2 regions of the Vibrio taketomensis genome follow, and region 2 is predicted to be linked to the other one. Evidence: predicted binding sites of a transcription regulator. Region 2 holds the regulator's gene; the other holds the start of a gene.

Region 1 (5,486 bases), on a different replicon from region 2:
TTGTAAGTAGGATTTTCAATTTCGCCACCGGCATAGCCTGAAACCACATCGATCACGCCGGGAAGCTTCTCCAAATCTGCTTCAGTGCACCAAAAACAGCCGCCAGCTAAAGTCGCTACTTCAGTTTTGCCATCACTAGATTGATTTTGTGATGTGTCGTTGGCTCGCCCTACAAATGATGCAGCAATCAACACCACAGTGAGTAGGGGAAATAAAAAATACAGCTTTGATTTCATAGCGACCTCGTCTAATTCCTATGTCTCTGTTACACAAGAACGGTCTTAATCCAAAAAAATTTCGTTGTTACTTGTTACGTAAAAGGATCAACTAACGGTTTAAAGAGAGAACAGTGCGGCATTACTCAATGAATGAGATTGTGACTTGCTATGCTTAAAAGCTTTGCGATAATTACCCAAATTCATAGTGTTAGGTTGCCTGCTTAATGAAATCACCGATGTATTCCACCTTTGCTACTCAATACGATGAGGCTGTGCAAGACAATATCTACAATGCGCATCTCGAGAGACCCACTTTACAAGCAATGTTGCCAAACATTGAAAACCTTAATGTGTTGGATCTTGGGTGTGGTTCTGGGGTGTACGCACAATACTTGTTGGCTCAAGGAGCGAACCAAATTACCTGTATTGATTACGCACAAGAGATGGTTGATATCGTACTTAGCAAAATGAATCAGCATAAGGATCGAGTGACGGCTTATGCGCAAGACCTTAATCAAGGGCTGCCGTCTGAGTTAGATGGCCAGTATGATTTGGTGATCTCACCTTTGATGGTGCACTACTTAAAGGACTTGAATCCGCTATTTGGTGATGTTCAAAGAGTGCTAAAAACAGGTGGCAGTTTTGTGTTTTCCACCCACCATCCATTTGCTGATTTTGAATGCTCTACGTCCGGAAATTATTTTGAACGTGAACTTGTACAAGAAGAATGGAACACGATTGGCGAGCCGGTTGAGGTTAAATTTTATCGCCGTTCATTGAGTGAGATTACCAATGCAATTACAAAAAATGGCATGGTGATTACCGCACTGTCAGAAGGCGAAGTGGACGAAGAGGTGAAGCTTTTGGACCACGAACGCTATGATTACCTGTCGAAAAATCCCAACTTCATATTTATCAAGTGCCAGAAATTAGGATAGGGATTTCCTAACAAAAGATAGTTAAAGCTGTTGCTTAATAACTACTGCGCTAAACGCAGAGATGAAACAAAAGCCGAGATACGTAACCTCGGCTTTTCAGTTTGTTTTTTAGTGACGCAATTAACTTAGACCGATGATATTGCCTTCGTCGTCTAAATCTAAGTGCATAAAGGCTGGCTTTTCTGGCAAACCTGGCATGGTCAGTACGTTGCCACACAAAGCATAGATAAACCCTGCGCCTGCACAGAGTTTGAGCTCGCGAATCGGCACGTTGAATTTTGTTGGTGCGCCTTTGATGCTGCCGTCAGTTGAGATAGACAGCGGTGTTTTGGCTAAACACACAGCAAGGTTATCAAAGCCTTGTTTTTGATACTCTTCAAGTTGATGTCTTGCTTGGTAGCTTAGCGTCACACTGGATGCACCATAGCCCACTTCCGCCACAGCCATCAGTTTTTCTTCCGTGGTTTGTGAGAACTGATAAAGCGGCTTAAATTGCGATGGTTTTGCACACTGCTTGACGACTTTTTCTGCCAGTGTCACAGTGCCTTTACCACCTTTGGCAAAACCTTCACTGAGTGCAACTTCAACGTTGTGAGGTAGTGCTTCAATCATGCTTTGTAGTTTCGCCAGTTCATGTTCACTGTCTTGCGGGAAACGGTTAATTGCCACTACGGCAGGAATACCATATTTCGCCACGTTTTCAATGTGCCATTGTAGGTTAGCAAAGCCCGCTTCCAATGCTTTATCATCATCGGCAAAAAGTGAATCGGGAATCGCTTGTCCCGGTTTTAGATCGTATAAACCAGAGTTGGCTTTAAGCCCACGTAAGGTTGCAACAATCACCGCACAATCTGGCGCTTTCCCAGAGACTTGCGCTTTAATATTGCACGCTTTCTCAAAACCCATATCAGAGCCAAAACCGCCTTCTGTCACGGTGTAGTCGGCTAAACGAGTGGCGATGTTGTCGGCAATAATCGAAGAGTTGCCATGAGCGATGTTAGCAAATGGGCCTGCGTGAATAAGAGTTGGCACGCCCTCAAGGGTTTGCATTAATGTCGGTTCAATCGATTCACGCATGCTGACGGCCATTGCGCCTGCAACTTGCAAGTCTTCGGTAGTTATAGGCTTGCCGTCGGTTGAGTAAGCAACCACGATACGTCCAATACGTTGACGCAAATCTTTCAGGTTTTCAGAAAGGGCAAGAATCGCCATCAGCTCGGATGCCGCTGAAATATCAAAACCATCCTCACGTTCAAAACCGTTGAGATCTTTACCTAGTTCATTGCGACCAACGGTGACCATGCGTAGTGCTCGGTCGTTGTGGTCCATCACGCGTTTCCACACGACACGTTTAGGGTCGATTTTCAGTGACTTTAAGCCAGAACGTTGCTCAAAGTCTTCATACCCTTTACGTTGCTCATGGTAAATACGCGCATCGATGGCGGCGGCGGCAAGGTTATGGGCTGCGGTGACGGCGTGAATATCACCAGTTAGGTGCAGATTAAGCTCTTCCATCGGCGCAACTTGTGAATATCCGCCTCCTGCAGCACCACCTTTCACTCCAAATACCGGGCCCATCGATGGTTGGCGAATACAGGCCATCACAGAGTGAGAAAGCTTAGCAAGACCTTGTGCAAGGCCAATCGTTGTTACTGTTTTTCCTTCACCCAGAGGGGTAGGGGTAATGGCGGTAACGACAACCAATTTACCGACCAGATTGTGTTGCAGACGTTCAAGACAGTGAAGGGAAACTTTGGCTTTGTATTTCCCTTGGCTATGGAATTCACCATTTAGCAGCCCGGCTTGCGTGGCGATGTCATCAATTGGTGACAAAGAAGTAGTTCGACAAATATCAATATCCGACAGCATAAAACCCTCAAATATGCAGAAAAATTGGACAAGCAAACGTTTGCGCAAGAATGATAGCGCCAAAAAGTGCTTTGTAAAGGATTAGTTTGTAGCACAGTGTCCAAGAAGAGCAGCTACTATGCTCGTTCGCCGTCGGATAGACAAGCTAAAACTGACTGTTTTAGTCAGAAATAGAATCGAAAAACAGTAACGTTCTGTTTTCCAGAGATAAAATAAAAGCCCCAAAAGAGGGGCTTGAAATTGGACTGCGAGTAAAGCGAGTTTACCATTCTTCGTCAGGGAATATTTTCCCTTCTGGCGCATAAGGGTCGTCATCAAAAGGATACTCAGCTCTACTGCGCAACATCTCAAGCTGATGCTCGAGCATGTTGAGTGTGTCGTAATCACCTTCGGAGCATGCGACGTAAATTTGCTGCTCTATTGCGCGAATCCTGTCTTTGGTATTCATACACACCTCCTGAAATAGGGAAGAAGGATGAACGATTTCTACCTATTCTCAAATCTATTGTAGTCAAGCAAACCAAATTCGATAGGCTGATCTTGTCTGTACCAACGATGAACACTATCGCTGAATGACCAAAATGCAGGGTTGCTGCGGCGAATTGCGAATGCATCCAATAGTTTGACGTAATCGTCTTCGCTTTGCATATTTTTAAGCATTTTGACCAATTCAGGAATCTGGTCTTCTTTGAGGGATAGATACGCAGCAGGGTAGCTGCCGATCACTCCACGCACTAAAGTCAGATCATCATGGGCATAATCACGGTTGCGTTCTTCATCAAACAAGCTTGAGATATTGGTATGAGCATTGTTGTGTAAAAGCGTGAACAGCTGTTTTTGGCCGGAATCACTCTCAATCATCAACATCATGATTTGTGGGATTGGGCGTAGACCTTCCCCTTTGATGGTCGCGATTTGTCGCAGTTGTGCTTCATTCTCTGCGCTTAATCCCGTATCGACGATCTCAAAACGATCATTGAGTACCGGAGCTAGTTTTGTTCTCAGCATCTGGTACAGCTCTTGTTGTGGTTGGTCGGTGTAGTAGAGCACCTGTGTTGGTTGACTAAATGGCTCAACGTTGCGTTGCAGATAGTCGCTTAGTTGTGCACTTTGATCTTTATACCAACTTGACTGGACTTTATGGCGAACATTGAGCGGCAAGAGTGCAACAAAGTTACTTTCCCCTTCAAGGCGTAAAAAGTCCATAAACATGCGAGTCATCAATTGGTGACCGAAGTTACCATAGACGTCAAATCCAGCGACCAACAGATAGTGAATACGCTCAAGTAGCGCATAATCCAATACCCAAGCGGTTTTAGGTGGTGTACCGACCATGCCACGTACCACGGATGCACTGTCAAAATGGCGGAAGATAGTAAGCGCCGCATTTGGGTTGCTGCCGTTACCGTCCCAAATGATATCGGTCGTTAGGTGTTTACCATTTTTGAAATACTGGTTAATAAACTCTGATTTCGCTTCAAGGTAGCGTGCTTGTTGGCGTGAAAATTTCACCCAGTTTGTTACCGGTAGTGTGTTGCTTTCTAGCTCGCCGGGCAGTTTTAAGTTATCGGCTTGTGAGCGATAAAACTCATTCACGGCTGGAATATCGCTCTTATCTGGGTCTAAGAAAAATACCCAGAATCGATCATTGATAACATTCAGTGCCAACTGGCCACGACATACAGGGCCTTTGATGTAAGCCGCCACCGTGTTTTGCGCATTATCGAGCATAAACTTAAAGCGTGCTTTTACTGGTAGGTCAATGAACGCTGTCATCGGGTTCGCAGCGACATCGGGTGCGTAACTAGGCAGTTGTGTCACTTGATAGTTTTGACCAAAAAACCATTGTTTCCAATCGGCAATGCGTTTGGCATTAAGTGCAAACGGCATATGCGTTTTATCAACGATGGTTTCTTGTTCTGGAATAATGCGATAGTAAACTCGCTCTACCATTGGGTCGTCATAAGGGCGGCGTGTGGCAATGCGTTTGACAGGCTCGCCTGGAGGTGTTGCAGATCGCACCAGTGTAAAGAAGCGAGGTCGAGGCTGTTCTAACTCAGAGAAGTACAAATGAGATAGATACAGATGTTCATACACATAGCGGGCAACTAAGCGGTGTTTTAGCGTATCGCCATTTAATAACGCTTCATACTCATTAACTAGTGCTTGTTGCTCAAGCGTAAGTGGAATCGGTGCGCTCATGATGGCACCTTTATCTAGCCAGTTAGTGAGCGTGTTGTATTCGCTACTTGATAGATTAGGCATCCCATAAGGCATCCCCCAAGTTGGGTAATCTTGCTGGTATTTATCCAGTTCCTCAATCGTTGGACAGACTTGTTCGCGATCAATTGAGAAGTCAAAACCTTCTAATTGCACTTGATCCGGTTGCGGGTGTTGCTCTTTTTGCGCTAAAAGGCGTGCAACCAGTCCGGCTTCAATATTGGCCGTTGAGTTTTGATCC
Region 2 (5,486 bases):
AAAACCGAAGCATTAGCTTCGGTTTTTTTATTGATGCTTAGCGACTAATCACCAGCGAACATGTAGCCTTCGCCATGAACCGTCACAAAAATCTGTGGATTCTTCGGATCAAATTCCATCTTCGCGCGCATACGACGAATCAGTACATCAATCGTACGGTCATTCGGCGCATCGACACGGTGGCTGATCATATTCAAAATACGCTCGCGACTTAGCACTTGGTTCGGGTATGAAGAAAGTGCGACTAACAATTCGTATTCTGCTTTTGTCAATTTTACCGGTTCACCATTGCGGCTCAATGCACGGCGTTGGATATCAAACATCCACTCACCGAAACGCACAATGTTGGTATCATTTTTTTGCTCAACCATGCTGTCCGCGTTACGCGCGGCAGAAATACGCCACAGCAAGTTTTTAACGCGAACCAACAATTCACGAAGCTCGAATGGTTTGGTTACATAATCGTCTGCGCCCATTTCTAGGCCTACGATCTTATCAATGCTATCCGTGCGTCCTGTTACCAGGATAATTCCAATGTCCGATTGACTACGAAGTTCACGCGTCAACATCAAACCATCTTCACCAGGAAGATTGATGTCTAGCATTACTAGGTCAATCGAATTACTTTGTAGCGTGTCGCGCATCTGCTCGCCACTCTCCGCTTCGCTAACGGTGTAACCTTCATTTTGAAAGTAACCAACTAGCTTACTGCGAGTCACTGCGTCGTCTTCTACAACTAAAACGTGATAGCTCATCTAAACCACTTTATTTACATTGGGAATCAATTTCCGTTGTATTCTATTCATATGTCGTAACATTTCTAGTATTTATTACATTAAAATCAAGAAAGATGATTTTTATTGATTCAAGACAACCCTAGCTCATCGGTTAACAATTTGCCATTTTAAGACTCATTTAGTCACAATAGGCATTATCGTTATTCATTTTTCTTCGCTAAAATATAAATAGAACACAAACTTGGAGCATTATTTAGATGCAAGAACTCAAAGCGTTTAACGAAAAGCGTGCAGAAATTTACTGGTGGTTTTCTAGTTTATTTGCCAAAGAGCTGACCGAAGCTGAATTGGATCAATACCAAAGCGCTGAAATTCGTGGCTTTTTATCTGGCCTAGGCGAAAACCCAACCCTTAAACCATCTGTTGATCGCCTAGTCGACGCGCTTAACCGCCAAATTGACCGTGAAGATGGCCAACTTGAACTCGCCGCTGACTTCTGCGATCTGTTCCTGAAATCAGATAAAGAGTCTGCTTTGCCATATGCTTCGATGTATGTCGGCACAACAGGTCTTCTACATGATGAGCCAGCCAAAGAAATGGAAGCGCTGCTTGCAGAACATGGCGTGGCAATCAATCAAAGTTTGAATGAGCCTGCGGATCATATCGCTATTGAACTCGACCTGCTGGGCAATATGATTATTCGCACTAACGAGCTTGAGCAAGAAGGCCATTTTGAAGATGCGCTGATTGAACAAGAGGCGTTTATTCGCCGTTATATTCTAAATTGGGTACCTAAGTTCGCCGCGAAAAGCCAAGCACTTGACTCATTTGGTTTCTATTCAGCCGTCACTTCATTGCTTGTTGCGTTCCTTGAACTCGACTGTAACTATTTGGCCGGCGAAGCGGAATAGCATACACGCCCCAAGCTGCGATGATGGTTTTTCATTTGCTACCAGCGTCAATGCGGTCTAAAATCGTCATCGCAAACGATAAATTAATATAACTTAAGTACAAACCGCTGCTCTCAAGCGGTTTTTGTATTTCTAATACTTACTGCCAATTTATTCCCAATAATGTGAATAGCGGATGTGGCAGCGATAGATAGGATCATACCTTATGGCCACTATAAAAGATGTTGCGCGCTTAGCTGGCGTATCGACAACAACTGTATCGCACGTGATTAATAAAACGCGCTTTGTTGCTGAAGCAACACAAGAACGTGTAATGGAAGCGGTTACAGAGCTAAACTACGCACCAAGCGCAGTCGCTCGCAGTCTAAAATGTAATAGCACACGCACTATCGGTATGCTAGTAACGCAATCAACTAACCTGTTCTTTTCTGAAGTCATTGATGGTGTTGAGAGCTACTGCTACCGCCAAGGTTACACGCTAATTCTTTGTAATACGGGTGGTATCTACGAGAAGCAACGTGACTACATTCGCATGCTAGCGGAAAAACGTGTCGACGGTATTTTGGTAATGTGTTCAGACCTAACCGAAGAACTGAGCGAAATGCTAGACCGCCATAAAGACATTCCTAAAGTGGTTATGGACTGGGGCCCAGAGAGCTCTCAAGTCGATAAGATCATCGACAACTCAGAAGAAGGTGGCTACCTAGCGACCAAATACCTCATTGAGCATGGTCACAAAGATATCGCATGTTTAAGTGGTCACTTCGAAAAAGCCGTTTGCCAAGAGCGTATTCAAGGCTTTAAACGTGCGATGACAGAAGCAGACCTTACGGTTAATGAAGATTGGATTCTTGAAGGTAACTTTGAGTGTGACACTGCCGTGCTTGCCGCTGACCAAATCGTTGCAATGGACAAGCGTCCTACGGCAATTTTCTGTTTTAACGATACCATGGCACTTGGTCTAATGAGTCGCCTACAGCAAAAAGGCATTCGTATTCCAGAAGATATGTCGGTGATCGGTTACGACAACATCGAGTTGGCAGAGTACTTCTCTCCACCGCTAACAACGGTTCACCAACCAAAACGTCGTGTAGGTAAAAACGCGTTTGAAATCCTACTTGAGCGCATCAAAAATAAAGAACACGATAAGCGAGTTTTTGAAATGCATCCAGAAATCGTTGAGCGCTCTACGGTTAAGAAAATTAACTAACTCGATGATTAATAAAACAATAGCTGATGGTCTCACCATCAGCTATGTTACATTTCAGACTTTATTCTTGCATTAAGATCACAATTCTTCCATAGTATGCTGATACTTCTTACAAGAAGTATTTTAATCTTTAGCAAAGCAAATTAAGTCACGCACAGGGCAAACCATTCTGAAAAGATGGGACGCAAAGCCACCGGCCTAAATATTCATGATTCAACATGACTGTATGGTAGCGGGGTTGCCGATGGTAGAAATGCACACGTTAACTGATTAACCTCCAGATACCTGCATTACCTGCTATTCTCTCGGACCTGATTTGGTGGCGTATTAACATACACATACACCGAGAAAGTACTGAATGGATAAACCAATACTGAAAGACTCAATGAGGCTATTTGAGCCACTAGGTCGCATTAAATCTCGCTCTATGTTTGGTGGGTTTGGGATTTTCGCAGACGAAACCATGTTTGCCCTAGTCGTACACAATAAGCTTCATATCCGTGCTGACAGCACTTTAAGAAAACAATTTAAGCAACTGGGTTTTGAACCTTATATTTATCACAAACGCGGTTTCCCTGTTGTCACCAAGTACTTCGCACTCAGTGAAGAATGGTATAACGACAGTGAAAAAGCCCTTGAGATAGCTCGAGCTGCGCATGCCAGAGCGCAAGTAGAAAAGTCTTCTCAAGCTGAAACAAAACCAACCCGTATTAAAGATTTACCTAATTTACGTCTAGCGACTGAACGTATGCTTAAAAAAGCAGGCATTGAAGACGTTCAGCAGCTACATCAAACTGGCTCTCTAGAGGCGTTTAAAGCGATTCGTAACTCTCATACTAGTGAGGTTAGCCTCGAGCTTCTTTGGTCGCTTGAGGGCGCGATACAGGGCACCCATTGGTCTGTTGTCCCCCTAGCCCGCCGAGAGGAATTGCTCGCACGCTTACAGCACTAACTTAATCTAGCCAGCGATCTCGCTGGCTTTTTTTTGAAAGTTTTTCGCGACTTATAAGTTCTTATATTTCATCAACGCAGCAAATTTAGATACTAAGCTTAATACAGGCTAGGTATAAGGAGAGCAAAGATGAACAAGAAACTGATTTTTGGCCTGTTGCTAATAGGATTAATCGCCTTTCTAATCACCCAATTTGGTGATCAACTCACGCTAGAAAATGCCAAAGCGCAACAAGCTGCTCTTGCTGCTTATATCGAGCAAAATTTCGTTTTAGCAGCCATCACATACTTTGCAATATATGTTGCTATCACTGCGTTTTCGATTCCGGGAGCCGCGGTTGTTACGTTGTTAGGTGCTGCGCTATTTGGCTTCTGGACTAGCTTACTTTTGGTATCTTTTGCGAGTACCATTGGTGCGACACTGGCTTTTCTCAGCAGTCGTTTTCTTCTACGAGACTGGGTACAAGGGAAGTTTGGCGATAAGCTTAACGCCATTAACCAAGGTGTAGCCAAAGACGGAGCGTTTTATCTATTCTCACTGCGCTTAATTCCCGTTTTTCCATTTTTCCTGATCAACCTATTGATGGGGCTAACCCCAATCACAACCGCGCGTTTCTACTTAGTCAGTCAACTAGGGATGCTGCCAGGCACAGCTGTTTATCTCAACGCCGGTACACAGTTAGCGCAAATCGATAGTTTGTCTGGCATCGTATCGCCATCAGTATTAGTGTCTTTCGCGCTACTTGGTTTATTCCCTATCATTGCAAAATGGGTGATGGCAAAGTTTAAACGTGATGGGCAATCGCAAAGTCACGCTTAATACGGAGTAACTTAGTGAAAATATTCAGCGCAGCGAATCCCCCACAAGCTCACATTGTCTGTGAGCTTTTGCGTTCACATAATATTGAGTGTGAAGTCCGTGGCGAAGGTATTTTTGGCTTACAAGGTGAAGTACCTTTTGGCGATTCTAGCGAGCCCCATGTCTGGCTTTTTGACGTCAGCCAAGCACCTGCAGCGCAAGCCCTGGTTAAACAATTTGAACAGCCGCACTCGCTACCAGAATGGCAATGCTCAGAGTGCGGTGAAATCAATGAAGGACAATTCGCCTTATGTTGGCAATGCGGTACTAGCGAATTTGCTGATGAATAAAGTTAATCGAATGTTGGTTGAATTCGTCTGGGCGCTCAATATTGCACACATGCCCACAGTCGGCGATCTCTCGTAGTTGGCTCAGTTTATGTGCTGCGATCATTTCTCGTACCGGCTGAATAAACATGTAGTCCCGTTCGCCCATCAAATATAGCGTTGGGATCGGTAGCTCTTTTTCTTTAAAGCAGCGCATCAATGGATTCACTTCCGATGCGAGTCTAAACCAGCGCTTAAACTCTTTCTGACACAGCTTTTTCGCCTCACGTACAAACAAATGCCTTGATTGTCGCTGAGTTTTCTGTGGCATGACAATGTAAGCAAACAGACGATAAAGCCACATATATGGCACGACGTGCTTGAACGTATTGCCGAGTGTCACCAAAAATTGTGAACGCGTATTTAAGCGAGTTACTGCTCCACCTAACACCATCGAACTCACCCGCTCTGAGGCAAGCTCTGCCAAATTTCGTACGATAATAGTGCCTAATGACATACCAACAAAGTGCGCGGACTGAATCTTTAAATGGT

Evidence for each region. Region 2 encodes PurR, which represses purine synthesis genes. Its sites were predicted from a motif close to TNANGNAAACGTTTNCNTNA; they were not measured.
Region 1: Vt282_RS17435 (formate--tetrahydrofolate ligase) is a predicted target of PurR. The motif match lies at 3,054-3,073, and genes of this name have one in related genera.

The regions. Positions count from the first base shown of each region.
Region 1 is NZ_AP019650.1:797,371-802,856, reverse strand. It holds gene msrB (peptide-methionine (R)-S-oxide reductase MsrB) at 1-236, opposite strand, end outside; gene Vt282_RS17440 (class I SAM-dependent DNA methyltransferase) at 443-1,156, shown strand; gene Vt282_RS17435 (formate--tetrahydrofolate ligase) at 1,277-3,025, opposite strand; gene Vt282_RS17430 (hypothetical protein) at 3,288-3,473, opposite strand; partial or broken gene Vt282_RS17425 (fatty acid cis/trans isomerase) at 3,512-5,486, opposite strand, start outside.
Region 2 is NZ_AP019649.1:987,387-992,872, reverse strand. It holds gene torR (two-component system response regulator TorR) at 45-755, opposite strand; gene torD (molecular chaperone TorD) at 995-1,648, shown strand; gene purR (HTH-type transcriptional repressor PurR) at 1,854-2,858, shown strand; cyclic di-GMP riboswitch class I at 3,007-3,104, shown strand; gene Vt282_RS04600 (TfoX/Sxy family DNA transformation protein) at 3,217-3,810, shown strand; gene Vt282_RS04595 (TVP38/TMEM64 family protein) at 3,940-4,629, shown strand; gene Vt282_RS04590 (putative signal transducing protein) at 4,644-4,958, shown strand; gene Vt282_RS04585 (alpha/beta fold hydrolase) at 4,936-5,486, opposite strand, start outside.